Regions from separate parts of the Mesorhizobium sp. WSM4841 genome, predicted to be linked through region 2. Evidence: riboswitches for the same ligand, from Rfam matches in the RefSeq annotation. Region 2 holds a riboswitch; the other holds the start of a gene.

Region 1 (14,786 bases), on a different contig from region 2:
GACCTGTACTTCGATGTTGCGCGTAACGGCGCTGTACATAGACTACTCCACAATATGTAGACGGAACTTTCGACCCTCTCCGCAGTCTGGTCAACGGGGTGCTTCCCGTCGCTGCCCGCCTCCTTTGCGCGCAGGTGCCGAAGAACAATGTCATTTAAGTGACACATGACAATGATGGTGTGCAGGGCCGGGCGACTCAGCATTCTGTCGAACTGTTGAAACGGCTTTCATGCGGCCGGTTTTTTTTCTGGAGTGACCAGATATCGATGGAATTGACAGTCACAGCCGCCTTCCTTTCCACAGCTCTGCTTCTTGTCAATCTCGCCAGCATCCTGCTCGCTTCGTTGAAGCTGAAGCGGCCTGGCAGGATCACGCCGCCAGCCGGCAAGGCGCCGCCGGTGTCGGTCGTCGTGCCGTCGCGCGGCGTCGAACCGTTTGCCGAGGAAACGCTCGAGCGCGCCTTCTCTCTCGACTGGCCGCGCTATGAGCTCATCTTCTGCGTCGCCCACGCCGACGACCCGGTGGTCGGGCCGATCACCGACGCGATCGCCCGCTTTCCGGCCGTGCCGGCCCGGCTGCTCGTCGGCGACGACCGCATCAGCGGCAATCCGAAACTCAACAATTGCGTGAAGGGCTGGGAGGCAGCGCGCCACCGCTGGGTCATCCTTGCCGATTCCAACGTCCTGATGTCGAGGGACTATGTCCAGCATCTGATGGCGGCATGGCGGCCGGACACTGGCCTTGTCTGCTCGACGCCGATCGGCTCGCGGCCGGACGGGTTCTGGGCGGAAGTCGAATGCGCTTTCCTCAACACGCTGCAGGCGCGCTGGCAATATACCGGCGAGGCGCTCGGCCTCGGTTTCGCCCAAGGCAAGAGCATGTTGTGGAACAAGCCCATGCTCGACGCCAATGGCGGCATCCGTGCGCTTGCCGCTGAGATCGCCGAGGATGCCGCCGCGACCAAGCTGGTCAACGGGCTTGGACTACGCGTCAATCTCGTCGCCTCGCCCTTCGAGCAGCCGCTCGGTTTGCGCACGTTTGGCGAAATCTGGTCGCGCCAGGCCCGCTGGGCACGCCTGCGCCGGGTCACCTTCCCCCTGTTCTTCGCGCCCGAAATATTGGTCGGCGCGGCGCCGCCGCTGGTGCTTGCGCTGATTGCTGCGGCCGGCGCCGGCTTCAGCCTGTCGGCAACCGCCGTCGCCGTGCTGGTAGTCGCCTATCTCCCGGAATGCGCTCTCGCCTCGGCCAAGGGCTGGCACCTGTCGCTGCGCATGATCCCGGCGATGGTTGCGCGGGACGTGATGCTTCCCGCCATCTGGGTGCGCGGCTGGCTCAGCGGTGCCGTCGACTGGCGCGGCAACACGATGACCATCCACACCAGCGCCGGTGTGGAATTGGAAGAGACCCCGTCGGGCGCCTGACCGCGCTTGGCTTGATGATTCGAGCGAAGCCGTTCGGCGCGTATCTCTATCTGGCGGCTTTCAGTGCCTGGTCGATGTCTTCGATCAGGTCATCTGTGTCCTCCAGGCCAACGGACAGCCTGAGCGTGCCTGGCCCGATGCCGAGTTCGGCACGCGCCTCATCGCTCAGATTCTTGTGCGTCGTCGTCGCCGGATGGGTGATCAGGCTCTTGGCATCGCCGAGATTGTTAGAGATCAGCACGATATCGAGCGCGTTCTGGAAGGCGAAAGCCGCCTGTTTGCCGCCCCTGACGTCGAGGCAGATCAGCGTCGAGCCGCCCGACATCTGCTTCTTGACGACCGCCGCTTGCGGGTGATCGGCGCGGCCGGGATAGATGACGCGGGCGATCTCCGGCTGCTCGGCGAGGAAGTCCGCGATCCGGCCGGCACTTTCCGTCTGCTGGCGCACGCGCAGCGGCAGCGTTTCCAGGCCCTTCAGCAGCGTCCAGGCATTGAACGGCGAGAGGCTGGGACCGGTGTGGCGGAAATAGTCGTGCAGGTTCTCGTCGATCCACTTCTTGTCCGACAGGATGACGCCGCCGAGACAGCGCCCCTGGCCGTCGATGTGCTTGGTCGCCGAATAGACGACGATGTGGGCGCCGAGCTGCAACGGCTTCTGCTGTAAGGGCGTGGCAAAGACGTTGTCGACGATCAGCCGCGCTCCGATCGAATTCGCAAGTGAGGCGACGGCTGCGATGTCGACGACTTCCAGCGTCGGATTGGTCGGGCTTTCAAGGAAGAACAGCTTTGTGTTGGGCCTGACCGCCTTTTCCCAATTGGCGATTTCGGTGCCGTCGACCAGCGTCGCCTCGATGCCGTATTTCGGCGCAAGCGTTTCGACCACCCAGCGGCAGGAGCCGAACAGCGCGCGCGCCGCCACGATGTGGTCGCCGGCCTTGGCGCTGCACAGCAACGCCGCTGTGACCGCCGCCATGCCGGATGCTGTGGCGCGGGCATCTTCGGCACCTTCCAGCGCACACATGCGCTTCTCGAACATGTCGACCGTCGGATTGGCATAGCGCGAATAGATGAAGCCCGGTTCCTCGCCCTTGAAGCGGGCTTCCGCCGCCTGCGCCGTGTCGTAGACATAACCTTGCGTGAGATACATCGCCTCGGACGTTTCGCCGAAGCCGGAACGCAGCGTTCCTGCATGCACGAGGGCGGTCTGAGGCTTCCAGTTGCGCTTGTTGCTCGTCATCACCTTGTTCCAAACACCAAAAATGGTCCAAACACAAAAAAACCGGCCGCGAAAGTCGCAACCGGTCCATACGGCCTTTCGGCCCGACGGTCCTTTAGCGACTTGTTTAACGTGGCTGCAAGCCGACCGGCCAAATCACCACGGGATAATGACCCTTTAGACCTGCACCGCGCTTGCGTCAATTGCCGGCATGATTAAGAGGTTGTACCAGCAGGTTCCGTGGCAAGGACCTGCAACAAAACGAGACCTCGCCCGGCCTTCGAGCGGAGCCAGACTTTGCGGCAGACAGGCATTCTTCCTGATCAGGACATTTCCGCGCTGTTCCAGTCGGGCGCGCTGAAGTCGCCGCGCGCGCTTGATGCCGACCAGGTCCAGCCGGCCAGCCTCGACCTCAGGCTTGGCGACAAGGCTTGGCGGGTGCGCGCCTCCTTCCTTCCCGGCCCCAACCACAGGGTTGCTGAAAAACTCGACCGTCTGAAGCTGCACGAAATCAATCTCGCCGATGGTGCGGTGCTGGAGACGGGCTGCGTCTATATCGTGCCGCTGCTCGAGAGCCTGGCGCTTCCGGCAAGCATCTCCGCCTCCGCCAACCCGAAGAGCTCGACCGGACGGCTCGACATCTTCACCCGCGTGATGACCGATCGTGGCCACGAGTTCGACAAGATCGCTGCCGGCTACGACGGCCCGCTCTATCTGGAGGTCAGCCCGCGCACCTTTCCGATCGTCGTCCGCGCCGGCTCGCGGCTGTCTCAGATCAGGTTCCGCACCGGCAATGCGCTTTTGTCGGAAAGCGAGCTGCACGAATTGCACCGTGCCGAGACGCTCGTCGCCACCGAGCCACCGAATATTTCCGGCGGCGGTATTGCGCTGTCGATCGACCTCGATGGCGACAAGGACGGGCTGGTCGGCTACCGCGGCAAGCACCACACCGGCCTGGTCGATGTCGACAAGCGCGCGGCACAGGATGTCGTCGATTTCTGGGATCCGCTCTACAAGAGCGGCGCCGGCGAACTGGTGCTCGATCCGGACGAATTTTATATCCTCGTCAGCCAGGAAGCGGTGCATGTGCCGCCGCTCTACGCCGCCGAGATGACGCCCTTCGATCCGCTGGTTGGCGAATTCCGTGTTCACTATGCCGGTTTCTTCGATCCGGGCTTCGGCCATTCGGCGGCCGGCGGTACCGGCAGCAGGGCGGTGCTCGAAGTGCGCAGCCACGAAGTGCCGTTCATCCTCGACCATGGCCAGATCGTCGGGCGGCTGGTTTACGAGCACATGCTGAAGCGGCCGCAGGCGCTCTACGGCACTGATCTCGGCTCGCACTACCAGGCACAGGGCCTGAAACTGTCCAAGCATTTCCGCGTCGCACGCTGATCGCCGATTAAATCAGACTGTGCTTGCCTGACCTTGTAGGCCGTGCTTGGTTGTGCCCAACCGTCAAGGTGGTTGGAACCAAGGGAACAAGAAATGCAGATTTCAAGATGGATCGCATCGGCAGCAGCAGCTGCCATGCTGGTGATGGCTGCCGGGGCCATGTCGGCGCAAGCACAGGAAAAGTTGAAGATCGCCACCGAAGGCGCTTATCCGCCGTTCAACACCATCACCGCGGATGGCAAGCTCGTCGGCTTCGACATCGACATTGCCAATGCGCTTTGCGCTCAGATGAAGGTCGAATGCGAACTTGTCACGCAGGACTGGGACGGCATGATCCCAGCGCTCCAGGCCAGAAAATTCGATGCCATCATCGCGTCCATGAGCATCACCGAGGAGCGCAAGAAGCAGGTCTCCTTCACCAACAAATACTATACGACGCCGCTTTCGCTGGTGGCCTTGAAGGACAGCGATATTGCCTCGACCGAACCCGCAGCACTCGCCGGCAAGACAGTCGGCGCGCAGGCTTCGACCACCCAGGCCGACTATGCCCAGGATGTCTATAGCAAGGCCGGCGCCGAGGCGAAGCTCTACCCGACCCAGGAGGAGGCGGTCGCCGACCTGATGAACGGCCGTCTCGATGCCGTCCTTTCAGACAAATTCGTGCTGATGGACTGGATGAAGAAGTCGAGCGACGGCTGCTGCAAGATGGTCGGCGACGTCAAGGGCACCGAGACCGAAGCCGGTATCGCCGTGCGCAAGGAAGACAATGCGCTGCGCGAAAAGCTCAATGCCGCGATCGATGCGATCGTCGCAGACGGCACCTACAAGAAGATCCAGGCCAAATATTTCGATTTCGATATTTATTGAGAGGTTGAAGGGTGTGCGTTCTTCCTTCTCCCCTTGTGGGAGAAGGTGGCCGAGCCCACGGGTCTTGCCTCCGGCAAGCCCGAGGACAGGCTCAGCTCGGTCGGATGAGGGGGTGTTCCAACACCTCATTCCGTCCAGCACCCCTCACCCGTCTCGGCGCCGCGCGCCGATCCACCTTCTCCCACAAGGGGAGAAGGAGAGGTGCCACCTTACAGCGCCTTCACCGACACCTTCACCGGCTGCTCGATTTCAAGCGGGTTGCGCAGCGGCAGGCCGAAATCCTTGGCCTCGATTTCGAAGACGTCACCGGCCTCGGTCCTGATGCCGTCGGCGAAGGACAATGTCGCCGTGCCGAACATGTGCACATGCACGTCGCCCGGCTGGCGGAAGGCCGAATATTTGAAGTGGTGATGTTCGAGATTGGCAATGGTGTGCGACATGTTCGCCTCGCCCGACAGGAACGGCTTTTCCCACAGCAGCTTGCCGTCGCGGACGATGCGCGAGGTACCCCTGACGTCGGACGGCAGTTCGCCGATCAGGATCTCCGGCCCGAACGAAGCGTTGCGCAGCTTGGAATGCGCGAGGAAAAGATAGTTCACGCGCTCGGTGACATGGTCGGAAAACTCGTTTGACAGCGTGAAGCCGACGCGGAAAGGGGCGCCGTCGTCGCCGATGACATAGATGCCGGCGACTTCCGGCTCCTCGCCGGCATCCTCGGCGAAGGCGGGCGACAGAAGTGCCGCACCGGGCGCCACCGCCATGGTGCCGTTGCCCTTGTAGAACCATTCCGGCTGCACGCCCGTCTGGCCCTTGGCCGGCTTGCCACCTTCCAGCCCCATGCGGAACATCTTCATGGAATCGGTGAGCTGCTCCTCGCCGTCGGTGCTGAGCTTCTTGTGCATGGAATCGCGGGTCGCGGCGGAGCCGAGATGTGTCAGCCCGGTGCCGGTGAGGTGGAGATGCGCCGGGTCGGGATGGTTGATTGGCGACAACAGCCGCCCCTTCTTGTAGGCGGCATCGAGGTCGACCGCTTCACCGAAGCCCTTGCGCTCGATGAGGGCGACAAGTCCGGTGCCTGTGCGCGCGGCCTCCATCGCCAGCGAATAGACGCTGCGGGCGCCGTTGATGATTCGGGTCTTGCCGCCGTTGCGGGCAACGACGCGGATGGTCTCTGCGTCGTCGAGGATCTGGGAGATCAGCATGATGTACCCTCTCTCAATTGCCTTTGGCCTGGCTGCCGGGTTGGCAAACCTTGACCAGCGCGGCTCGGATAGTATCCGCGCCACTGGTGAACTGTTCGTCCGGATTGCGCTCGCGGGCCCGGTCCCTGAGGGACTTCTTTGCGCCGCCCGGCAGCGCCGCGATGTGACCCGTGCCTCCTAAAAGCGTGCCGCGTTTGAAAGGCGGCCCGCTTTAATCCTTGTTTTATGCATGTCGTTGTCCCAACACGATGCACGTTTGGCGACCTGCATGAGTTCCCTCGCCCTCAAGCCTTGTTCTTGTTGTAGACGTCGAAGACCACGGCGCCGAGCAGCACCAGGCCTTTGACCACCTGTTGCCAATCGACATTGACGCCCATGATCGACATGCCGTTGTTCATGACGCCCATGATGAAACCGCCGACCACCGCGCCAATAACCTGACCGACGCCGCCCATCGCCGAAGCGCCGCCGATGAACACGGCGGCGATGACGTCGAGCTCGCTGCCGAGGCCGGCCGCCGGCACCGCCTGGCCAAGGCGCGCCGCAATGATCAGCCCGCCGAGCGCCGAGAGCACGCCCATATTGATGAACACCATCAGGGTCAGCCGCTCGGTCTTGATACCCGATAGCTGCGCCGCCTTGGCATTGCCGCCCATTGCGTAGATACGGCGGCCGACCGTCATGCGTTTGGTGACGAAGACGAACAGTGCGATCAGCACGCCCATCACCACGAGAACGATTGGCAGACCTCTATAGGTGGCGAATTGGTAGACCAGAAACAGCGCCAGAGCGCTGGTCACCAGGGTCTTGACGACGAACAGCGTGAAGGGTTCGGCTTGGTAGCCATGCCGCTCGCGGCTGCGCCGTGCCCTGAGTCCGAAATAGGCATAGGCGAGCACGGCAACGAGGCCGATCACGATCGTCGTCATGTGCAGCGTCAGCCCGCTGCCGACGATGGTCTTGCCGGCGGCGTTCACGACCGGCGGGATCAGCGTCAACGAGCCGATCACGTCCGGAATGAAGCCGGAACTGAGCGCCTTGAAGCCGGCTGGAAGCGGCCCCACGGAAGACCCGCCACCCAGCAGCGCCTGGCAGATGCCGCGAAAGATCAGCATCCCCGCCAGCGTGACGATGAAGCTCGGTATTCGGTGATAGGCGATCCAGTAGCCTTGTCCCGCGCCGATCGCGCCGCCGATGATCAGGCAGATGATCGACACCACCAGCGGATTGCTGAAAGGGCCGAGAGGCCAGATGACCATCATCATCGCCGCCAGCGCGCCGATGAAACCGGCGACGGACCCGACGCTGAGATCGATATGGCCGGAGACGATCACCAGCAGCATGCCCAGCGCCATCACGATGATGAAGCTGTTCTGCTGCACCAGGTTACTCAAGTTCACCGGCTTGAACAGCGTTCCGGACGTCGTGTACTGGAAGAATACCATGATGGCGATAAGCGCCAGGATCAGGCCGTATTCGCGCAGGTTGGTGACCAGCGCCGAGACGGCAACGCGCGGCCCCTGCTGCACATCTTCGGCGACGCCGCTTTTCGGGACGGGAGCGCTTTCTGTGCTCATGATGCTTTTCCTTCTCCGCGAACGATGGCGCGCATGATCTTTTCCTGGCTGGCATCGCTCGCCGCCATTTCGCCGACGATACGTCCTTCGTTCATGACATAGATGCGGTCGGTGATGCCGAGCAGTTCGGGCATCTCCGACGAGATGACGATGATCGCCTTACCCTCCGAGGCGAGACGCGCGATGATCGTGTAGATTTCATACTTGGCGCCAACATCGATGCCGCGCGTCGGCTCGTCGAGGATCAGCACCTCCGGATTGGCGAACAGCCACTTCGACAGCACCACCTTCTGTTGATTGCCACCCGATAGATTGCCGGTCATCTGATAAACGCTGGACGAGCGGATGTTGGTTTTGGCCTTGTAGTCGTTGGCGACGGCGAGCTCGCGCATGTCGTCGATCACGCTATGGCGCGACACGCCGGGAAGATTGGCCAGCGTGATGTTGTGCTTGATGTGATCGATCAGGTTGAGACCGTAGGTCTTGCGGTCCTCGGTGACGTAAGCGATGCCGTGTTCCACTGCCTTGCTGACAGAGGAGACATCGATGGGCTTGCCCTTGAGCAGCACCTCGCCGGTGATGCGGCGGCCATAGGAGCTGCCGAACAGGCTCATCGCGAATTCGGTGCGTCCGGCGCCCATCAGCCCGGCGATACCCACCACCTCGCCCCTGCGGACGTCGATGTCGATGCCCTTGATCACTTGCCGCTCGGCATGGATCGGGTGATAGACCGACCAGTTCCTCACCTGGAGCACGATCTCACCGATCTCGGGCTCGCGCGACGGATAACGGTCGTCTAGCGAGCGGCCGACCATCGAGGTGATGATGCGGTCTTCCGAAATGTCTTTCTTAGGCAGCGTCTCGATGGTCCGCCCGTCGCGGATGATCGTGACCTTGTCGGCGACCCGGTTGATCTCGTTGAGCTTGTGCGAGATCAGGATCGAGGTGATGCCCTGCCGCTTGAATTCGAGCAGCAGGTCGAGCAGCGCCTGGCTGTCCTTTTCGGACAGGCTCGCCGTCGGTTCGTCGAGGATCAGCAGCTGCACTTCCTTGCTGAGCGCCTTGGCGATCTCGACCAATTGCTGCTTGCCGACACCGATATTGGTAATCAGCGTCTTGGGGTCTTCCTTAAGGCCCACCTTCTTGAGCAGAGCGCTGGTGCGCGTCTCGTTGGCGTTCCAGTCGATGACACCGTATCTGGCGTGCTCGTTGCCGAGAAAGATGTTTTCGGCGATCGACAGCATCGGCACCAGCGCGAGTTCCTGGTGGATGATGACGATGCCGCGGCGCTCGCTGTCGTGGATGCCCTTGAAATGGCACTCATCGCCGCGATAGATGATTTCGCCGTCATAAGTGCCGGATGGATACACGCCCGACAGCACCTTCATCAGCGTCGACTTGCCGGCGCCGTTCTCGCCGACAACGGCGTGGATCTCGCCTTCCTCGACGCTGAGGTTGACATTCGACAGCGCCTTGACGCCGGGAAACGTCTTGGTGATGTCACGCATCTCCAAAATCGTCGAGGCCATCAGGAATACCACTCCTCCGAGGTCCGGAAACAATACCGGTGTCGCTCGCTAACGAAAAGGGGTCCTGCGCTGCGCAGGACCCCGGTTTTTACAACTGCGGTTACTTCAGCTCTTCGGCCTTGATGTAGCCGGAATCGACCACCAGCGCCTGGTAGTTCGACTTGTCGACCTCATGCGGCGTCAGCAGGATCGAGGGGACGACCTTGACGTCGTTGTTGTAGGTCGTGGTGTCGAGGCCTTCCGGCTTGCCGCCCGAGAGCACCTTGTCGACGAGTTCGACCGTCGCCTTGGCGAGTTCGCGGGTGTCCTTGAACACCGTCGAGTACTGCTCGCCGGCGATGATCGCCTTGACCGAAGCGGTTTCGGCGTCCTGGCCGGTGACGATTGGCCAGGGCTGATCGGCCGTGCCGTAACCGACGGCGCGCAGCGAGGCGATGATACCGCGCGACAGACCGTCATACGGCGAGAGCACGCCATCGACGCGGCTGCCATCCGAGTAGTTGGCGGAGAGCAGATTGTCCATGCGGGCCTGGGCGGTCGCTGCCAGCCAGCGGAGCGTGCCGACCTTGTCCATGCCCATCTGGCCGGACTTCACCACGAGGGTCTTGTCGTCGATCAGCGGCTGCAGAACGGACATCGCGCCGTCGTAGAAGAAGAAGGCGTTGTTGTCGTCCGGCGAACCGCCGAACAGCTCGATGTTGAATGGACCCTTGTTTTCGGGATAGCCGAGGCCCTTGAGCAGCGATTTCGCCTGGATGACGCCGACGCCGAAATTGTCGAACGTGGTGTAGTAGTCGACATTCGCGGTCTTCTTGATCAGCCGGTCATAGGCGACGACGACGACACCGGCGTCAGCCGCCTTCTGCAGGGCGTCCGACATCGTGGTGCCGTCGATCGAGGCGATGATCAGTGCCTTCGGGCCTTTGGTGATTTCGTTTTCCAACTGGCTGAGCTGATTGGGGATATCGTCCTGCGCATATTGCAGGTCGACAGTGTAGCCCAGAGCCTCGAGCTGGGACTTGACGGCGTCGCCGTCGTTGATCCAGCGCTGCGAGGTCTTGGTCGGCATCAGCACGCCGATGAGGCCTTCGCCTGCCTGCGCCGGGACCGTCATGGCCGCGATGCCAAGGGCCGCGACGGCGGCCAGTGTCTTGATGATCTTCACATTAACTCTCCCTGGTTGATGGACGCGCACCCTGGGTTTCGTGGGCCGCGCGATCGCGCAGGAGCGCCAAACGCGCCGCTGCCGTCATATCGATCTCCGGTATCCTCCCAATCGGCCCTGAGACTCCGGTTCCAGTCGATGCGATTTTTCTCGCTGGCGACGGTCAAGCCTCAGGACGCGCCAAGGGTGTGGCTCTTTGCCATAACTGTCAAATGCGATCTTTGGTGGTTGCTATACCCAAACTGATATACTGAAAGTGGACAAAAGATCTGGCCGGATTGCCGGCCGGCCACGAGCGAGGAGCAAACGGAGATCATGGCGGCGCTACGGGATCCTACTGGACTTTCAGATGGTTATGGCGAAAGTCCCGGCAGGAGTGAGACCCTGCTGCGCAGCGGCCTCAGTCTTCGCCACATGCGCATGATCGCAGCCCTCGATGACCATGGCCGGGTCAGCGCGGCAGCCCAGGTCATGAACATTTCCCAGCCCGCCGCCTCGCGCATGATCGCCGAGATGGAGGCGGTGCTCGATGTCAAGCTGTGCGAAAGGCTGCCGCGCGGCATCACGCTGACGCCCTATGGCAAGGCGTTGGCGAGGCGCGCGCGTTCGATCCTGCTCGAGATGCGTGAAGTCGACCGCGAGATATCGGAGCTCAAGGCGGGCAAGGGCGGCTCGGTGTTCTTGGGCGCGGTGACGGCCCCTGCGATCGAGCTCGCCGTGCCGGCGATCCGCGAAATCCGGCGCATCTATCCGCGTATCGAGATCACAATGCAGGTCGAGACCTCCAATGTGCTGGCGCGCGAGTTGATCGCCACACGTCACGATTTCATCATCGCGCGCATCCCCGACGACCTTAATCCACGGCTGTTCGAGGCCCGCGTCATCGGCGTCGAAAAAGCCTGCCTGATCGTGCGCCGCGGCCACCCGCTGGCTAAGGGCAAGGCGGTGCGGCTGGAGGAGACCGCCGCCTACGACTGGGTTTTCCAGTCGGGCGGCTCGCCGCTGCGCCAGGCGATGGAGAGCAATTTCCTGAACCGCAACATCGCGCTGCCGGACCGCATCCTCAACACCAGCTCGCTGCTCCTGACCCTGGTCATGGTCGCGCAGTCGGACGCCATCGCGCCGGTGTCGATCCAGGTGGCGAAATTCATCCAGAACCCCGAGGGGCTGGCCGGCGCCATCGACGTCGTCCAGACCGAGTTCGACATCGAGGTCAGGCCTTATAGCCTGATCACAGTAAAAAATCGCGCGCTGTCGCCGGCAGCCAAGATGCTGCACGATTTTATTTTGAGAGAGGTGGGCTGACGGCGTTAAATCAAGCAATCCATTGCCGATCCACTGCATAGCTATCGCAGCTGCACGGCCCTCGGTCATGTCGCTTCAATTCAGAATATCGCTCGAGCGAAGGAACCACACAGGGCCGTGCCGCGTCATAGAAGCGGGCTCCTGTTGCAGCCCCAGGGTGGCTATCGATGATCAGGCTTCTCCTCGTCTTCGCCGCGATACTTGCCTTGGCATGCGGCGGGGCGTGGGCGGCCAAGCTGGACCTAGCCACCGTCAACCAGGCCCAATTCGCCGCCGGCGAACCGAAGGATGCCGATCCGACCGTGTTGAAGGCGCAGATTCTCTTGGATCGCGCCCGCTTCTCGCCGGGCCTGATCGACGGCCGGCTTTCAGAGAACTTCGCCAAGGCGATCGGCTCCTTTCAGGCGGCGAACGGACTCCATTCCGACGGCAAGCTCACTCGGGAGACCTGGGACAAGCTCATGGCAACTTCCACCGACCCGGTGCTGGTCACCTATGAGGTGACGCGCAAGGATGTGCGCGGACCCTTCACCAGGCGTATCCCGGCTCGCATGGAGAGGATGGCCCGTCTACGGCGGCTCGGCTATCGCACCGCGGCAGAGAAGCTGGCGGAGCGCTTCCATATCAGCGAACAGTTGCTCAGGATGCTCAATCCGGGCATCGGCTTCAGGAAGGCCGGCACGACCCTGGTGGTGCCTGATATTGGCCGGGGCGGTCCTCCCGCTGGCGTAGCCCGCATCGAGGTCGACAAGGGCGCTCGCCTGGTGCGCGTGCTCGACCATTCCGGCAAATGGCTCGCAGTCTACCCCGCCTCGATTGGCAGCGATGAAAACCCGGCGCCAAGCGGCATGGCGGAGGTCAAGCGCGTGGTGCGCAACCCCACCTATCACTACGATCCGGACTTCGCATTCAAGGGAGTCAAGACCAAGCGGCCCTTCACCATCGCTGCCGGGCCGAACAATCCCGTGGGATCGGTCTGGATCGACCTCTCCATCGAAAGCTACGGCATCCACGGTACGCCCGACCCGGGCAAGATCGGCACGACCTTCTCGCATGGCTGCATCCGGCTGACCAATTGGGATGCCGAAGACCTTGGCTCTATCGTGCAGCCGGGCACGAAAGTCGAGTTCAAGAACGAGATCGCCCATGCCGTCGACGAGCTTGCTCCGTAGCAGAATAGATTGGCCACCCTCGAGATGCCAAGTCGAAAGAGATTGGGTCGCGAGTTCCAGATCCATTGAACATCGGCTTCGGGAAGAGAATTCGATCGAGGAAAGTCCGCTGTTGGTGGTTTGCCGTAGTCTGCCTTGCCATGTCGCCAATTGGATAAATCGAGTTCCACCGGAACTTTGGCAGGGTCAGGCTTCATGCTAATTTGATCCACCCTTCGTGGAGGTCAGTGCCGTGTCGCAATTGGCAACTTTGCTGCTGGGATCGTGGAGGATGATTTCCTGGACTTATGAGGTCCTTGAATCCGGCGAAGTCAGAGACGCTTTGGGAAAGAATCCCAGAGGCGTTATCACCTATGCTGCGGATGGCCGAGTGATGGTCCTCGTGCTTAATGAAGATCGCATTACACCCAACGACCTTGTCCCTACCCCTGAAGAAAAGATCGAACTCTACGATTCGATGTTTGCCTATGCAGGGACATACACGGTCGAAGATGATCGAGTTATTCACCATATTGACATGAGCTGGAACGCGACGTGGGAGGGCACCCAGCAAGTTCGTTTCGTCGATACGGACAGTCGAATGCTGACTTACAAATCAGCCCCAGCGAAAAACCCCATTGACGGTCGCGACTGCATTCACACCGTCAGGTTCGAGAAGATCGTTTCGCCTCATGACTAACGGTGCAACTCGCATAAGTCCGCTCGCGGGCGACGATAATGGCCCATCCTCATGACGACCGGAACGGGTGAGCGGTCGTTTGATCGTGTGCACCTGAAGGCGCGCAAGGGTGGACATGCGATCTCGCCGAAGCGCCGACGGCGATTCCAGGAACCGAAGCAAAACTAAAACCGTAAAACTGCCTGCAAAACTGGTGGGTTTCAGCTCTTGCTAAATCAGGCACAAACCTTTGCGGAACAAGGTGGAGCGGGTAGCGGGAATCGAACCCGCGCGTTCAGCTTGGGAAGCTGACAAGCTACCATTACATCATACCCGCGCAGCAGCCTCGTTACCACGCAAGCCGGCGTTCGGGCAATGGTTAAGCGTGCACTCGTGCCTTGCCAGCCGCCCGACTGTTACTCCGTCGTGGCAAGGGCATCGTCTGCGGCAAAGGCCGGCCAGTATTTCGAAATTGCCAGCGTGGCCCCGACTGAAGAGAAATGGCCATAGTCGAAATAAAGAAACTGGCCTGCGTCGGCGTAGGAGCAGCGTCCTGCACTACAGAGGAAATTCAGCGGATCGATAAAGGTGGCGCCTTTGGTAAATGCGCGCACACGGTTGTTGATGTCGGGATCCATGGCCATTGGCCACGATGTATCATCGAGATTTTCGCGCTTTGCGAAGAACGCGATTTTTCGAACATCGGTTATGAACTGCGGGGACTGGCCGATGACAAACACGCGCACGCCCAGACCACGAAGCGTATCGATCGTTTGCTGGAGACCGTCGAAACTTCTGGCCTCGTAGTCGGTCCACCGACCGCTGAGTACAACCGTCTTGATGCCGGCGTCCTGGACGATCTTCAGGGCTTGCTGATTGAACGGCATGCAATCCGGGCGTGCATAGGAGAAGTAAGAGAGGATCGGTGGACAGCCTGCGTAAGTATACTCCACGATGTTGGCCTGGAGCTGATTTATGTTGGCGTCCAGGCCTGAAACATAGTGGGCGGCGAACGAGTCGCCCCACAACAAAACGGTTGTTGGGAAGCCGCGAGTGCGCGTGCAATCCTCGATATTCCAGCTTTCGATCCGGCTGGAGCCCTCGTTGAAACAGGTGCCATTGCCCCAGTCCCCGACAGGAATCCGCTGTTGGGCATAGTCCGGAAACCTTTGCGGAAAGCCGTTGCCGAGCGCCCCGGCCGCCCCGCCAACGCAAAGAAGAGCGATCGCGCCCGCTGAAAAGGCGAAGATGGGCACCGGGGCGGTGAAGCTCCTTTTCTGCC
Region 2 (14,786 bases):
GCCGTGCTCGGCCTCGGCCTGATGCCGGTGGGCGCGGCCTTCTACGCCTGGGATATCGGCGTCAAGCGCGGCAACATCCAGGTGCTGGGCGCGGCGAGCTATGCCGCGCCGCTGCTGTCGACGCTGGTGCTGATATCAGCCGGTTTCGCCGAGCCGTCTCTGCGGATACTCGCCGCCTGCGTGCTGATAACCGGCGGGGCAGCCCTTGCGGCGAAATCGCTGTTCTTGCGCAAGAGGGCTGCGAGCGAGGCAGAGGCGTGATGCCGTTTCCCGGCGGCATCGACGCCAACGCCAATGCGACGCTGCTGTTTTCGCTGGTGGCGGCGGTGATCTACGTCTTCACCATCGACATGCCGCCGACGCTTGCGCGTTCTGCGGTCAAGACGCTGGCCGTGGCAATGCTTGGCGTGCTGGCATCGCTGCAGGGCGGTCCGTGGCTGCTCGTAGCGGCGCTGACGCTCAGCGCCATCGGCGACGCGTTGCTGTCACGCGAGGGTGAAAAGGCTTTTCTCGGCGGGCTGGCCAGTTTTCTCGTTGCGCATGGGCTTTACATCGCGCTGTTCCTGCGCTTCGGCGACGGGGTCGGGCTGCTCTCGGCCGAGCCGTGGCGCGCGGCGATTGCTGTGGCAATGGCCGTGTTCGCGCTCGCCATGCTTTTTGCGCTCTGGCGCCGTGTCGGCCCTGCCTTGCGCCTTCCGGTCGGCGTCTATATCGCGGCAATCCTCGCCATGGCGATTTCAGCCCTCACCCTGAGCAATTTCTGGATCATCTGCGGCGCCGCGCTGTTCATGGCGTCCGACGGGCTGCTCGCCTCGGAAAAGTTCCTGCTGAGCGCCATCTCGCCGCACCGCGCCTGGACGCGCCACGCGGTCTGGATGCTGTACTACGCCGCCCAGCTGGCGATCACGATGGGTTTCCTGCTGGGTTAGGACTCCAACCCGATTCGGCCAGTTCGAAGGCGGCGAAATCGAAGCCTGGCGCCACGGTGCAGCCGACCAGCGTCCACTCGCCCAGGCTGCGTGCCGATTGCCACCAGCCTGCCGGCACAACGATCTGCGGTCGCTCGCCCGCCGCCAATGCCGTGCCGAGCACCTGCTCGATCACTGGTCCGTTTTCCCGGTGCATCGACAGCGCCAGCGAAGCGCCGGCGTAAAAGTGCCAGACCTCGGCCGCGTCCTTGACGCGGTGCCAGGCCGACACTTGCTCCTGCTCCAAAAGGAAATAGATCGCGGTCGAATGGCCGCGCGCGCCCTCCGCGCCATCGCGGAAGGTCTCGGCATACCAGCCGCCTTCCGGATGCGGTTTCAGGCCGAGCGTTGCGATGATTTCGGGGGAACTGGGCATGATTTCCAGCACGTCGTGGTGTTCAGAAGTTGTCCTTGCGCTTGCGAATTTCGGCGAACACTTCGGCGTCGGAGGCTTTCTCCATGCCGAGATGCTTGCGGATTGCCGGGTCGTGCCAGCGCAGGAACGGATTGGTCGACAGTTCCTCGCCGATCGTGGTCGGCAGCGTTGGCTTGCCGTCGGCGCGCAGCGCCTCGATTTTCGCAGCGCGCTCCTTCAATGCCGAATTGGTCGGGTCGACGGTCAGCGCGAAGCGGGCGTTGGAGAGCGTGTATTCATGGCCGCAATAAACGACCGTCTCGGCCGGAAGTGCCGCGAGCTTTTTCAACGAATCGTACATCACCGGCGGCTTGCACTCGAACAGCCGGCCGCAGCCGAGCGCGAACAGCGTGTCGGCGGTGAACGCCACTTTCGATGCCGGCAGATGATAGGAGACATGGCCTGCCGTGTGGCCGGGCGTGGCGATCACGTCGATCCTCTCGTCGCCGAGGTGGATGACCGAACCTTGCTCGACGGTTTCGTCGATGCCGGGGATTTTTGCCTTTTCCGCTTCCGGTCCGACAATGCGCAGCTTGAAGCGCTCCTTCAGCGCCAGATTGGCCTCGACATGGTCGACATGGTGATGGGTGGTCAGGATCATCGTCGGCGTCCAGCCGGTACGCTCGATCGCGACCAGGATCGGCGCCTCCTCGGGCGCGTCGATGATCGCGGTCTGGCCGCTTTTCGGGTCATGCACCAGCACACCGAAATTGTCGCTGCGGCACATGAACTGTTCGATTTCAACCGGCATGGCGTTCTCTCCACTAGCGCGCCGTGCGTCCAGTTGGACGCACAAAGGACGCTCTAAACACTTTTATCTGCTGCATCGTGCTTTCCGAAATCGAAACCGATTTCGGGCCGATGCAGTAGTCGCCGCAGACATAGGGCGCTTGCCCGCGGATGTCATCCGCCTTTGTAGAACTTGGCGCCTTTGTTGAACTTGGACAGCATCGAAGATACCGTCCCGCGCATGCATTCCGATATCGTCGACCTTCGCTCCTTCTATTCGACCACGCTCGGGCGATTGGCCGAACGCTCGATCACCATGGCGTTGTCCTCGATATGGGCTGTCGTGCCCAATGAGCGGCTGGTCGGCCTCGGTTACACCTTGCCGTGGCTGGAGCGGTTCGGCACCGACGCCGAGCGCGTCTTTGCCTTCATGCCGGCAACGCAAGGCGCGGTGGTCTGGCCGGCTACGGGGCCGACCGCGACCGCACTGGTCTTCGATGAGGAATTGCCGCTGGTCGATGCCTCCATCGACCGCATGCTGCTCGTCCATTCACTCGAACATGCCGAGAACCCGCGCGAGACGCTGAACGAAATCTGGCGGGTGCTGTCGCCCGCCGGCCGCGTCGTCATCGTCGTGCCCAACCGGCGCGGTGTCTGGGCCCGTTTCGAGCATACGCCGTTCGGCAGCGGCCGGCCGTTTTCGCGCGGCCAGCTCACCGAATTGCTGCGCGAAGCAAACTTCACGCCCGCGGCCTGGTCCGACGCCCTGTTCTTCCCGCCATCGCGGCGACGCTTCATGATGCAGTTCCACAATGTGCTGGAGCGCGCCGGCCGCAGGTTCTGGCCGATCTTTTCCGGCGTCATCGTGGTCGAGGCGCAGAAGCGGCTCTATCAGGGCGTGCCGGTCGTCCAGCGCGCCTCTCGCCGCGTCTTCGTGCCGGTTTTCTCGCCGCATGGCGCCACAAGGCTCGGCCGGATATCGCCGACCGGGAACGCAACATTGCCGGGCCGTCGATGACATGTTCGTGATCGGAATCGCAGTTTTTCTCACCTATCTGTCGAGGGCGGGTTAGGTACCCGATTGAGTCGACATGTTCATCGGTTCCAGCACCGCTTCCGAATTGAAGGACTTCACCAATGGCTGATTATCCGGATGTCGAAGCCAGCGCCAAGCCGGTTGCCGCGTCGATCGAAACCAGCAGCCTGCGTGACCAATTGGCGACCATCAAGCTGGCGCTGGGGACCTCGCCGATCCGCAAACACCTGCTCTGGGCCTGCGTCGGCATAGTCGCCGTCATTGTGGCAACCTCGATTGGGCAGGTTCTGCTCAATCGCTGGAACGAGCCCTTCTACGATGCGCTGGCTCGGCGCGACATGCAGGGCTTCCTGCACCAGCTTCTGGTCTTTGCCGCCATCGCCGGCGGGCTTGTGGTGCTCAATGTCGGCCAGACCTGGCTCGACCAGACGATCCGGCTGAAGCTGCGCGAGGCGTTGACCCTCGATCTGATCGGTGAATGGATGCGGCCGGCCCGCGCCTTCCGGCTCGCCAACGCCGGCGCCATCGGCGTCAACCCTGACCAGCGCCTGCAGCAGGATGCCGGGCATCTCTCCGATCTTTCCACCGGTCTCGGCATAGGGCTGTTGCAATCGTTCATTCTGCTTGTTTCGTTCGTCGGCGTCCTATGGTCGCTGTCTTCGGGCTTCGTCTTCCATATCGGCGGCTATTCGCTGGCCATTCCGGGCTACATGGTGTGGGCCGCGATCCTCTATGCCGGCACGGCCTCCTGGCTGAGCTGGCTGGTCGGACGGCCGCTCATCCGCTTCAACAGCGACCGCTATACGCGTGAAGCGGAGCTGCGCTCCTCGGTTGTCCGCGTCAACGAGAATGTCGATGCCATCGCGCTTGCGCACGGCGAGGCCGACGCGAGACGACGGCTCGAGCTCGACCTCGGCACGGTGCTGGGCGCGATGCGGCGCATCTACAGCGCCCAGATCAATCTTTCCTGGGTGACCGATACCTATGGCTGGATCACTGTCGTCGCGCCGATCCTCGTCGCCTCGCCGGTCTATTTTGCCGGCGATATCAGCTTCGGCGGGCTGATGATGGCAGTCGGCGCCTTCAACCAGGTGCATGCCTCGTTGCGCTGGTTCATCAACAATATCGGCGGTATCGCCGATTGGCGCGCCACGCTGATGCGCGTCGCCGATTTCCGCATCGCGCTCGTTGAAACGGATGTGCTGCACGATAGCGAAGAACGCATCACGATCGGCGAAAACCCGAATGGCAGGCTGACATTCGAGAACCTCGAGGTCGCGTCGCGGGATGGATGTACGAAGCTCGCCGAGCCCCATCTCGAAATCCGCGCCGGCGAGCGCGTCATGATCACCGGAGATCCGCGCGCCGGCAAGACGCTGTTCTTTCGCGCCATTGCCGGTCTGTGGCCGTGGGGAAGCGGGCGGATCGGCATGCCGGCCGGAGAGGTGCCCGCCTTCGTTCCCCGAAAACCCTATTTCCCGCTCGGCACGCTGCGCGAAGTGCTCGACCACGCCGATGCGGCGGTTAGCGACGCCGAGATCTCGGCGGTGCTTGCCGAGGTCGGTCTCGGGCGTCTGTCGTCCTCGCTCGACCGCTCGGCGCGCTGGGAGCGCGAATTGAGCGATGACGAGCAGCGCCTGCTTGCCTTTGCCCGGCTGGTCTTGCGGCAGCCGAAATGGGTGATCATCGACGAGGCCTTGGACACGTTCGACGGCGCGACGCTGAGGCGGGTGCTGTCGATGCTGGAGGCGCGTCTGGCCGACGCCGCAATCCTCAATATCGGCCGAGGCCAGCAGAACATTGAATTCTTTCCACGCTCATTGGCGATTGTGAAAGACATCGAGCGACCGGCTCTCAAGCCAGTCCGTGTCAGGGCCGGCGCGATCGAACCACCCCCGGCCGTCGCCGCAGCCTACCAAGAGACGTAGCCGGCTATACGCCGCTAAGCTTTATTTCGCCGTGATCGCAGCGAAAGATTGGCTGGTATCGTTCGAAAGCCTGCGGCGTTGGACCCATGCTTGACGCGCTTAAAGCGCGTCCCGGTGAAGACATTCATGCGACACGCTTTAAGCCTCTGTTTCTATTCATGTCGTTACCCCAAAGCCGCTGCGCACTTTTGGGCGACATGCATTAGCCTGCTTGCCTGCCTTGCCTGCGCTCAGGCAGCACCACTCGCCGCGCCCGCCGATGCCATTGCAGTGGACGTCGAACTGGTGCTGGCGGTCGACATTTCGCACTCGATGGACGAAAAGGAATTCGCGCTGCAGCGCGCTGGCTATGTCGAGGCGCTGCGCCATCCCGACTTCATCAATGCGGTGCGTTCGGGCGTGACCGGCCGCATTGCGCTGGCCTATTTCGAATGGGCAGGCACCGTCCGCGACGATGCGGTCATTGCCTGGCAGGTCATCGACAATGCTGAGAGCGCTAACGCTTTCGCCGACAAGATCGAGGCGCGCCCGTTCAGGAGCTTTCGCGGCACCTCGATTTCCGGTGCGCTCGCCTTCGGCGCCAAGCTTTTGGATGGAGCCGCTTTCGACGCGACGCGCAGCGTCATCGACATTTCAGGCGATGGCCCCAACAATACCGGGATGCCCGTCACCACGACACGCGACGCCGCGGTGGCAAAGGACATCGTCGTCAACGGCCTGCCGATCCTGATCAGCCCGTCGCCCAGCTTTAGCCATCTCGACCGGTACTATGCCGAGTGCGTTACCGGCGGGCCAGGTTCCTTCGTGCTGCCGGTCTATGCCGCTTCCGAATTCGTGACCGCCATACGCCGCAAGCTGGTCCTGGAGGTCAGCGGTGTTGCCGGTCCCAGGGCCGCTCCCGCGACACTCCGGGTCGATGCGGCAACGCCGGTCGACTGTTTGCAAGGCGAGCGCGGCCGCCAGTTTTTCTCCGATCCGTATTTTCCGGAGCTTGATCGCTAGCTAGACTTGGTCGATGAATGGCGAACAGTCGCAGATGGTCTCCGGACTCTTGCCGGCCGCGCGCCATATGCGACGGCCGTTATCGCTTCAGCAGGAACACCGCTTGCTGGCCAAAGAAATTCCAGAACCACCAAGGCATCGACAGGCCGATTTTCTGGCCATTGGCGTCGAGCGCGGTTGCCTTTTCCACCGTTGCGCCGAGCTCTTCGCAGAGATTGACGAAGTCGCGGATGGTGCAGAAATGGATGTTGGGCGTGTCGTACCAGGAATAGGGCAGGTCCTTGGTCACCGGCATCCGCCCTTCGACGAACAGCGAAAGGCGCACCCGCCAGTGGCCGAAATTGGGGAAGGAGACGATGGCGTGCTTGCCGATCCTAAGCAACTCGTCGAGCACCAGCTTCGGGTTGCGGGTCGCCTGCAAGGTCTGCGACAGGACGACGAAATCAAAACCCTTGTCGGGATAGAATTTGAGGTCCTTGTCGGCGTCGCCCTGGATGACGGACAGGCCGCGCGCCACGCATTCGTTGACGCCGCGCTGCGACAGTTCCATCCCACGGCCGTCGACCTGCTTCGTTGCCTGCAGCAATTCGAGCAGCAGGCCATCACCGGAGCCGACGTCCAGCACCCGCGACTGCGGCGGGATGAGATCGGCGACGACTTCGAGGTCGACGCGCTGGGCGTGGTTGACACTCATGATCGTGGCTTTTGCTTGGCGCATGACCTTGATCCGAAAAGTCTGCAACTTTTCGGGGCCATGCGCTGCCTGGCACATGATCCCGGTCCGAAAAGTCTGCAACTTTTCGGGGTCATGCGCTGATGCATGGCGCAAGATGCCGGTCCGGAAAGCCTGCAATCTTCAGGGATCATGCGCTGAGCCCCCTGGCGCGAGCCGCCGAGGCGATAAAGCCGTTGATGGCAGCAAACAGCTCCGGCTCGTCGAGCAGGAAGGCGTCGTGGCCGCGATCGGTCTCGATCTCGACGAAGGACACCGAGGCGCCGGCCGCGTTCAACGCGTGAACGACCGAGCGGCTCTCCTCGGTCGGGAACAGCCAGTCGCTGGTGAAGGAGACCAGGCAGAAACGGGTTCTGGTGCCGGCAAAGGCGTCGGCCAGCCGGCCGCCATGATCGGCGGCGAGATCGAAATAGTCCATCGCCCGGGTCATGTAGAGATAGGAGTTGGCGTCGAAGCGGTCGACGAAGGTCATGCCCTGATGGCGCAGATAGCTCTCAATCTGGAAGTCGGCGTCGAAACCGAAGGTGAGCGCTTCACGGTCCTGCAGGTTGCGGCCAAACTTCCGGTGCAGGGCCGCCTCCGACAGATAAGTGATGTGAGCGGCCATGCGCGCCACAGCCAGTCCCTTTTCCGGGCGCTTGCCCTGCTCGAAATATTTGCCGCCATGCCAGTCCGGATCGGCCATCACCGCTTGCCGGCCGACCTCATGGAAGGCGATGTTCTGCGAGGAATGGCGCGCGCCAGTGGCGATCGGCAGTGCTGAGAAAACGCGCTCCGGATAGCTCGACGCCCATTGCAGCACCTGCATGCCGCCCATCGAGCCGCCGAGCACCGAGAACAGTTTTTCGATGCCGAAATGGTCGACCAGCATCAACTGCGCCCGCACCATGTCGCGGATGGTGATGATCGGCAGGTCGAGCCCGTAGGGCTTGCCGGTGGCTGGATTGGTCGAGGCGGGGCCGGTCGAGCCGAGACAGCCGCCGATGACGTTTGAGCAGATGACGAAGAAGCGGCTGGTGTCGATGATCTTGCCGGCGCCGATCAGCACTTCCCACCAGCCCGGCTTGCCGGTCACTGGATTGGTGCTGGCGACATGCTGGTCGCCGGTCAGTGCATGGCAGACGAGGATGGCGTTGGAGCGGGCGTCGTTGAGCGTGCCGTAAGTCTTGTAGGCGATCTGGAACGGTGACAGCAGCGTGCCGGCATCGAGCTTGAGCGGCTTGTCGGCACCGAAACGCAACACCGGGCTCGACGGCTCGTCGGCCTCGTTGTTGGTTCTTTTAGTGCGCAGCGCGACCATCGCATCCTCTTACATTAACCCATCGCGCTTTCCGAAAGTCGATTCCGATTTTCGGGTCGATGCGACTGTCCGGCCGGCTACGGACAACAAAAAACCGACATCGCCTTCGCAAAGCCGGTTACAGGATGCAAACGGCCCTTTAGCGAGTTGTTTAACGTGGCTGCAAGCCGACCGGCCAAATCACCACGGGATTTCGCCTTTCTTCTAGGACCGGAGCGTCTCGGCGTCAACGGCCAGTCGTTCACCCACGCCAGTCGCTCACCCATGATCGCCGCCTCTCGACATTCCAGGCCACGGCTTGTATTTCCGCTGCGGCTTCTAGTGTGGCGAATCCGAAATTCGCATCGCGTTGGAGCAGCGCAGTGGGCGAATTTCGGATTCGCCACACTAGCAACCAATGAATTCTAGTGTGCTGGATTTGAAGTTCCTGAGCGCTGTTGCCACCAAAATGGCAGGAACTTCAAATCCACCACACTAGGTGGAAGCGTTCTCGACGGATTTTTGCAATATGAACCAGGCATCGGATCAGGCACGTCCAACGCCCCGCGCGGGGATCATGGACATCGAAGCCTATGTGCCGGGCAAAAGCACGGCGCCGGCCGGCGTTGCCAAGGTCCACAAATTGTCGTCGAACGAGAACCCGCTCGGCCCCTCGCCGAAGGCGATAGAAGCCGCGCGCGACGTCGCGGCCAAACTCGACATATATCCCGACGGCACCGCCAGGCGCCTGCGGGAGGCGATCGCTGAGGTGCATGGCCTCAACCCGGCGAACATCGTCTGTTCCAATGGTTCCGACGAGATTCTCGGCCTGCTTGCGCAGACCTATCTCGCGCCCGGCCATGAAGCTGTGATCACCGAACACGGCTTCATGGTCTACAAGATCTACATCCAGTCGGCAGGTGCTGTCCCGGTGTCGGTCAAGGAAACCAATGAGCGCGCCGACGTCGATGCGATCCTCGCTGCGGTGACGCCGCGTACCAGGATCATCTTCCTCGCCAATCCCAACAACCCGACCGGCACCTATTTGCCGTTCCAGGAGGTGCGCCGCCTGCATGCCAGCCTGCCTCGAAACGTGCTTCTGGTGCTGGATGCAGCCTATGCCGAATATGTCCGCCGCAATGATTATGAAGCCGGCGTCGAGCTGGTGGCTGGCGCGGAAAACGTGGTTATGACCCGCACCTTCTCCAAGCTCGGCCTCGGCGGTGCGCGGATCGGCTGGATGTACGCGCCGATGCATATCATCGACGCGATCAACCGCGTGCGAGGTCCCTTCAACGTCAACGCGACGGCGATCGAGGCCGGCATTGCCGCGATCCGCGACCGCGCCCATGTCGAGCGCAGCGTGGCTCATAACGACACTTGGCTGCGATGGGTGAGCGAGGAGTTGACCAAGCTCGGACTGCGGGTGACGCCGAGCGTCGGCAATTTCGTCCTCATCCACTTTCCCGAGGACAAAAAACATTCGGCGGCGGCTGCGGACGATTACCTCTGTGCGCGCGGCTATATATTGCGGCGCGTTTCCGGCTATGGCTTCCCGAATGCACTGCGCATGAGCATCGGCACCGAAGAGGCCAATCGCGGCGTTGTCGCCGCCCTTGCGGCATTTCTGAAAAGCTGAACCCCGAAAAGCTGAAACAATGACATCACCGATGTTCGAAAAGATCGCGCTGGTCGGCATCGGCCTGATCGGCTCGTCGCTGGCCCGCGTAATCCATCGCGAAGGCCTTGCCGGCCACGTCGCCATCTCGACGCGCAGCGAAGCGACACTGGCGCGGGCGAGGGAACTCGGCCTCGGCTCCTCCTACGCGATGGATGCGAAAGAGGCGGTCCGCGATGCCGACCTGGTCATCGTTTCGGTGCCGGTCGGCTCTTCGGGCGAGGTCGCCGAGGAAATCGCACCGGCGCTGAAGCCGGGCGCGATCCTCACCGATGTCGGCTCGACCAAGGCCTCGGTCATCGCGCAGATGCAGCCGCATGTGCCTGCCGGCGTGCATTTCATTCCCGGCCATCCGCTGGCCGGCACCGAAAAATCGGGTCCGGACGCCGGCTTTGCCGACCTGTTCGAAAACCGCTGGTGCATCTTCACGCCGTTGCCCGGCACCGATCCGGCCGCATTGGAAAAACTCTCGGAATTCTGGCGGCGCTGCGGGTCCAACATCGACACGATGGATCCCCAGCATCACGACATGACGCTGGCGATCGTCTCGCACCTGCCGCACATCATCGCCTATAACATCGTCGGCACCGCCGACGATCTGGAGTCGGTGACCAAGTCGGAGGTGATCAAATATTCGGCTTCCGGGTTTCGCGACTTCACTCGCCTGGCCGCGTCCGACCCGACTATGTGGCGGGATGTCTGCCTGCACAACAAGGATGCCATCCTCGAAATGCTGGCGCGGTTCTCGGAAGATCTGGCCTCGCTGCAGCGGGCGATCCGCTGGGGCGACGGCGAAAAACTGTTCGACCTGTTCACCCGCACCCGCGCCGTCCGCCGCTCGATCATCGAGGCCGGCCAGGACATCGACGTACCGGACTTTGGCCGGCAGGCGGTGGAACATCCGGCCAAGGGATAGGGCATCGGACCAAAAGGGGCACCGGTTTTGGGAAAATCCGATGCTCAAACAAAAAGATAGAGCAGCGGTACGATTCGATTTGAAAGCCCGCCGCTGTCTCAGGCCGGCCAGTGAGCCGCCATCATCGCCAGTGTCTCGGCCCTGTCCGGCGCGCCCAGCCTGCCGCCGAAGCGCAGGCATTTGAGCGCAGCGGCGGCGCTGGCAAAGCGCAATGTCCATTCGATCGGCATCGCCTCCGCCAGCCCGACGGCAAAGGCGCCGTGAAACACGTCGCCGGCGGCAAGCGTATCCACTGCCTTGATCCTTGGCGCCGCGACATGGCGCACGGATCCCACTGAGCGGTCGAACCACCAGCTTCCCGCCGCGCCGCCGGTCACCGCGACAAACGCATCGGTGCGTCTGGCCAGCGCTTCACAGGCCTCTGGCGGGCCTCGCTCCTCGCCGCAGAGGATGAACGCCGCCGGCTCCGACGCGACGATGTGCGAGGCCAGCGGAAACAGCCGTTCCAGCACGTCTCGTGGCGCGGTGTCGGCGTCCAGTATGGCCGGACGGCCGATTGCGCGCGCCGCCGCCATGGCCAGAGCTGCTGCGCCCGGCCAGCGCACGTCGACCAGGACGGCGTCGAATGCGGTGAGATCCTGGGTGGGTAGCGCCTCGGGGTCGGCCTGGGCGAGCTTGTCATAAAAAGGAACGATGATGCGCTCGCCATGCGTGTCGACCAAGATGGCCGACAGTGCCGACCGCGCGCCGGTGACGCGCCGGACAAAGCTGCAATCGACGCGCTCGGCCCCGATCCCGGCGACCAGCTGATCGCCGACGGGGTCGTCCCCCGCGCTCGCCCACAGCGATACGTCCGCGCCGAGGCGGCGTGCGGCGCAGGCCGCGCTCGAAGCCATGCCCGAGGCGATCTGGACGCCGTCGGACGCGATGAACTTGCCCTGACGTGCCGGAAGCGTGTCGACACGAAGGATGGTATCGAGCGTCAGCGCGCCAACACTCAGGAGCTTCACCGGGCTGTTCATCTATCTTCCTGTTTCATCATGATCTTCTCCGAACTGGAGGTTCGCAATCGTGGTCTAATCGACCGGCTTGATCCTGCCCAGCGGGATAAAACCCAGCGAGGCCTTGCCCTTGACGACCTTGAGGGGCATCGACGGTTCGTTGCCAAGCAGCGCCAGCCCGGCAAAGCCGGTTTTGATCTGGCTCTTCTGCTCGGGAATGGCCTTGCCGAGGATTGCCGCCACCGCCTTCGGATCGCTGAGCTTGATCATCAGGTCGGCGTCGATCAGCCCGTCGGCATCGACCGACACCGGTCCGGAAACGGTGACGCGCGCGGTCCCCGACGACAGATCGAGCTTGCCGATATCCATCGCCTGGCCGCGCAGGCTCTCTGTTTGTGTCTTGATCAGCGCCACGCCGTTCTTCAGCGTCACGTCGCCACTGCCGTCGAGTGGCGGCAGCACGCGGCCATCGATGGCATCCGGTTCGATTTCGAGATTGGTGAAACTCCCGGAATAGTCGATGTCCTGGCCGTTCGGACGCAGTTGTCCGGCCGCTGTCCCGGCGCTGAACAACTCGACCGAGTCTGTGCCATCCGCCGGATCGGTCTGGGCTGACAGGCCCTCGGCCTCCAGTGAAACGCGCCGGGGCAGGGGCCAGGATAGTTTGACGTTCGCTCGCAGATCATCCCAGTCGATCCACAGCGGCGCCATCCCCGGCACGGAGGTTCTGAGCGGCCCCCGCAGGTCGGCGCCAGGCGACAGGATCTGGGTGATGTGCGTGACGGCGTTGAGGCTGCCGAGCGAGGCTGCGACGTTCCTGTTGTCGTCCTGATAAGCCAGGCTGTCGCAGGAAACCGCGAAGCTCAGCGGATAGCCGCTGACCGTGAGATTGGCGCAGTCGGCCTCGATGCCGTTGCCGTTGAGCTCGGCCACCGCTTTGTCGGCTTCGCTCTTGGCCTTGTCCGCCAGGTAGAACCAGCCGGCGCTGTAGAGGCCGAACAGCACAAGAATGAAAGCGCCAAGCCAGAAGAGGCGGCGGCGAAAATTCGGCGGACGCTCGTCACTTGACGTCATGCTACGGCTCTCGCTAGCGCGTGTTGCACAGGGGACTGTCGTTTCCGGCAACATCAGGTAGACGGAGACGGATTGAAAAAACACCGATTCCAGTGCGGTGCTGCAACCAGGCTTGGCGATATGGGCGATTTTTGGGTTTTTGGCTACGGTTCGCTGATCTGGCGGCCGGGATTTGCGCATGTCGAGACGCGGCGCGCGCGCCTCCACGGCTACCGCCGCTCGCTGTGCGTCTACTCCTTCGTGCATCGCGGCACGCGCGAACGGCCCGGCCTGGTGCTCGGCCTCGACCGTGGCGGCTCCTGCATTGGGCTGGCTTTCCGCGTCCCCGGCGATCTGCGCAACGAGGTCATCACCTATCTGCGCGAGCGCGAGTTGGTCACCAATGTCTATCGCGAGCGCATGCTTAGCATTCGCCTCGACAATGACGCTACGAACGGCGAGACGGATGGGGGCGAGACGGTCTCGGCGGTCGCCTATGTCGTCGATCGTGCCCACGAGCAATATGCCGGCGCGCTCGATGCCACCGATGCGGCGACAGTCGTTCGCGGTGCGGTCGGCCAGTCGGGAAGGAACGAGGACTACGTGCTCAGCACGCTGGAGCACCTCGAAGCGCTGGGCATCCGCGACCACTGGCTGGAAGAGGTGGCGAAACGGATCGGGTCGTGATCTTCTTTCGTTGTTTGACCATGATCTCGAAAACCGGTTCCCACTTTTTGCGTCGCAACCCTTCGGTTCGGGATGATGGTCCGGGTTACATCCTGAAAATCTGCTTTCCGAGATCGGCGCGATCCAGGCTGTTTGTCACGGCGAGCTCGAACTCCGCCAGCGGATGGATGCCGCCGACAGGAACATGGAAATCGGGTTGGCCGAAGATGTCGACAATTTCGCGCAACACTGGCCGGTCGGCTTCGACAGGCGGCGAAAAGAAGTAGCGGTAGATATTTGCCCTGATCTCGAGGCCGCTCAGCAGCACGTCGAAATTGTGCAGTTCGAAACGCTCGGTGCTCATGCCGCCATTGATAACCATCTGCCCGCCCATCGCCAGGGTGCGGATCAACTCGCCAGTGACGGGTCCGCCGACATTATCGATGATCCCGTTCAGCTTGGCGCCGTCGGTCATGTCCATGACTGCTTCCCTGATGCCGACCTTCAAACCCGACAGATCGAGGATGGCGGTGGCACCAAGCCGCTTCAGGTCCAGCCTGTCGCGCGATCGTCGCACGAGCGCAATCACGTTGATGCCGCGCCGTTGGGCGAACTGCATCACCATCGTCGAAACCGATGAATAGCCGGCCGTGACGGCCAGCCACTGTCCAGGCTGCACACGGGAATCCGCCAGCAGGTCCCAGGCGGTGATGGGGTTCACCATCTGCCCGGCGCGTTCGACCGGATAGCCGGCGGGCAGCGGGATCAGCCAAGCGACCGGGACGGCCGCATATTCTGCCCAGCTGTTGTAGTAGCTGAATGCGACAAGCGTGCCCGGTTTCAAGGCGACGTTCGCACCCACGGCCTCAACGATACCGGCGCCATGATTTCCGGCGATCTGGTGGGGGAAATGCGGCTTCTTCGGTTCGGGATAGAGGTTCTGGATGAACAGAAAGTCGCCAGGGTTGATCGAGGCGGAGACCATCCTGAGCAGCACCTCACCGTCGCCGATTCGCGGCATGGGCACGTCGCCGAGATAGAGCACGTCCTGCGGCGAGCCGATTGCGTCGAATACAACTGCTTTCATGGTGGTCTCCAATAACGGGCGATCTGGCCATGCAATCTGGACGCGGCCAGATCGCAGGCACCGGTGTTTGCATCGGCGTCGCGGAACCTAAGGCCGCTGGCAAAAATCGGAATTGGCAGATTTGACAATCTATGTGCTAAACTTGCCATAGTTGTTCAAAGGAGCCATCTTGGACAGTCGTCCCGTCCACGCCGTGATCTGGCTGCCGTCGACCTTCTATTCGGCCGTCGCCGCGACGCTTGTCGAAATGTTCGAGTTGGTGAATACCATTCGCGGCGCGCCGGCGATTTCCTTC

What was found. A riboswitch is a leader RNA that binds a small molecule or an ion and turns the genes downstream of it on or off. The one in region 2 is predicted to bind S-adenosylmethionine.
Region 1: linked by a shared signal. The riboswitch ahead of AC0L14_RS27300 (O-succinylhomoserine sulfhydrylase) and the one ahead of metX (homoserine O-acetyltransferase MetX) in region 2 are both predicted to bind S-adenosylmethionine.

The regions. Positions count from the first base shown of each region.
Region 1 is NZ_JBVVQC010000030.1:74,265-89,050, reverse strand. It holds gene apaG (Co2+/Mg2+ efflux protein ApaG) at 1-39, opposite strand, end outside; gene AC0L14_RS27305 (ceramide glucosyltransferase) at 267-1,421, shown strand; gene AC0L14_RS27300 (O-succinylhomoserine sulfhydrylase) at 1,468-2,658, opposite strand; SAM riboswitch at 2,733-2,810, opposite strand; gene AC0L14_RS27295 (2'-deoxycytidine 5'-triphosphate deaminase) at 2,935-4,029, shown strand; gene AC0L14_RS27290 (ABC transporter substrate-binding protein) at 4,123-4,896, shown strand; gene araD1 (AraD1 family protein) at 5,106-6,098, opposite strand; gene mmsB (multiple monosaccharide ABC transporter permease) at 6,383-7,675, opposite strand; gene mmsA (multiple monosaccharide ABC transporter ATP-binding protein) at 7,672-9,204, opposite strand; gene chvE (multiple monosaccharide ABC transporter substrate-binding protein) at 9,305-10,369, opposite strand; gene AC0L14_RS27265 (LysR family transcriptional regulator) at 10,685-11,674, shown strand; gene AC0L14_RS27260 (L,D-transpeptidase family protein) at 11,842-12,846, shown strand; gene AC0L14_RS27255 (lipocalin-like domain-containing protein) at 13,079-13,525, shown strand; tRNA gene AC0L14_RS27250 (tRNA-Gly) at 13,768-13,841, opposite strand; gene AC0L14_RS27245 (acyltransferase family protein) at 13,921-14,786, opposite strand, start outside.
Region 2 is NZ_JBVVQC010000028.1:17,093-31,878, forward strand. It holds gene yddG (aromatic amino acid exporter YddG) at 1-261, shown strand, start outside; gene AC0L14_RS26065 (lysoplasmalogenase) at 261-929, shown strand; gene AC0L14_RS26070 (cupin domain-containing protein) at 904-1,344, opposite strand; gene gloB (hydroxyacylglutathione hydrolase) at 1,367-2,134, opposite strand; gene AC0L14_RS26080 (class I SAM-dependent methyltransferase) at 2,354-3,130, shown strand; gene AC0L14_RS26085 (ABC transporter ATP-binding protein/permease) at 3,250-5,076, shown strand; gene AC0L14_RS26090 (DUF1194 domain-containing protein) at 5,278-6,078, shown strand; gene metW (methionine biosynthesis protein MetW) at 6,158-6,772, opposite strand; gene metX (homoserine O-acetyltransferase MetX) at 6,942-8,111, opposite strand; SAM riboswitch at 8,231-8,308, opposite strand; gene hisC (histidinol-phosphate transaminase) at 8,620-9,729, shown strand; gene AC0L14_RS26110 (prephenate/arogenate dehydrogenase family protein) at 9,749-10,684, shown strand; gene AC0L14_RS26115 (sugar kinase) at 10,783-11,706, opposite strand; gene AC0L14_RS26120 (DUF2125 domain-containing protein) at 11,761-12,759, opposite strand; gene AC0L14_RS26125 (gamma-glutamylcyclotransferase) at 12,880-13,425, shown strand; gene AC0L14_RS26130 (quinone oxidoreductase family protein) at 13,511-14,491, opposite strand; gene AC0L14_RS26135 (GlxA family transcriptional regulator) at 14,661-14,786, shown strand, end outside.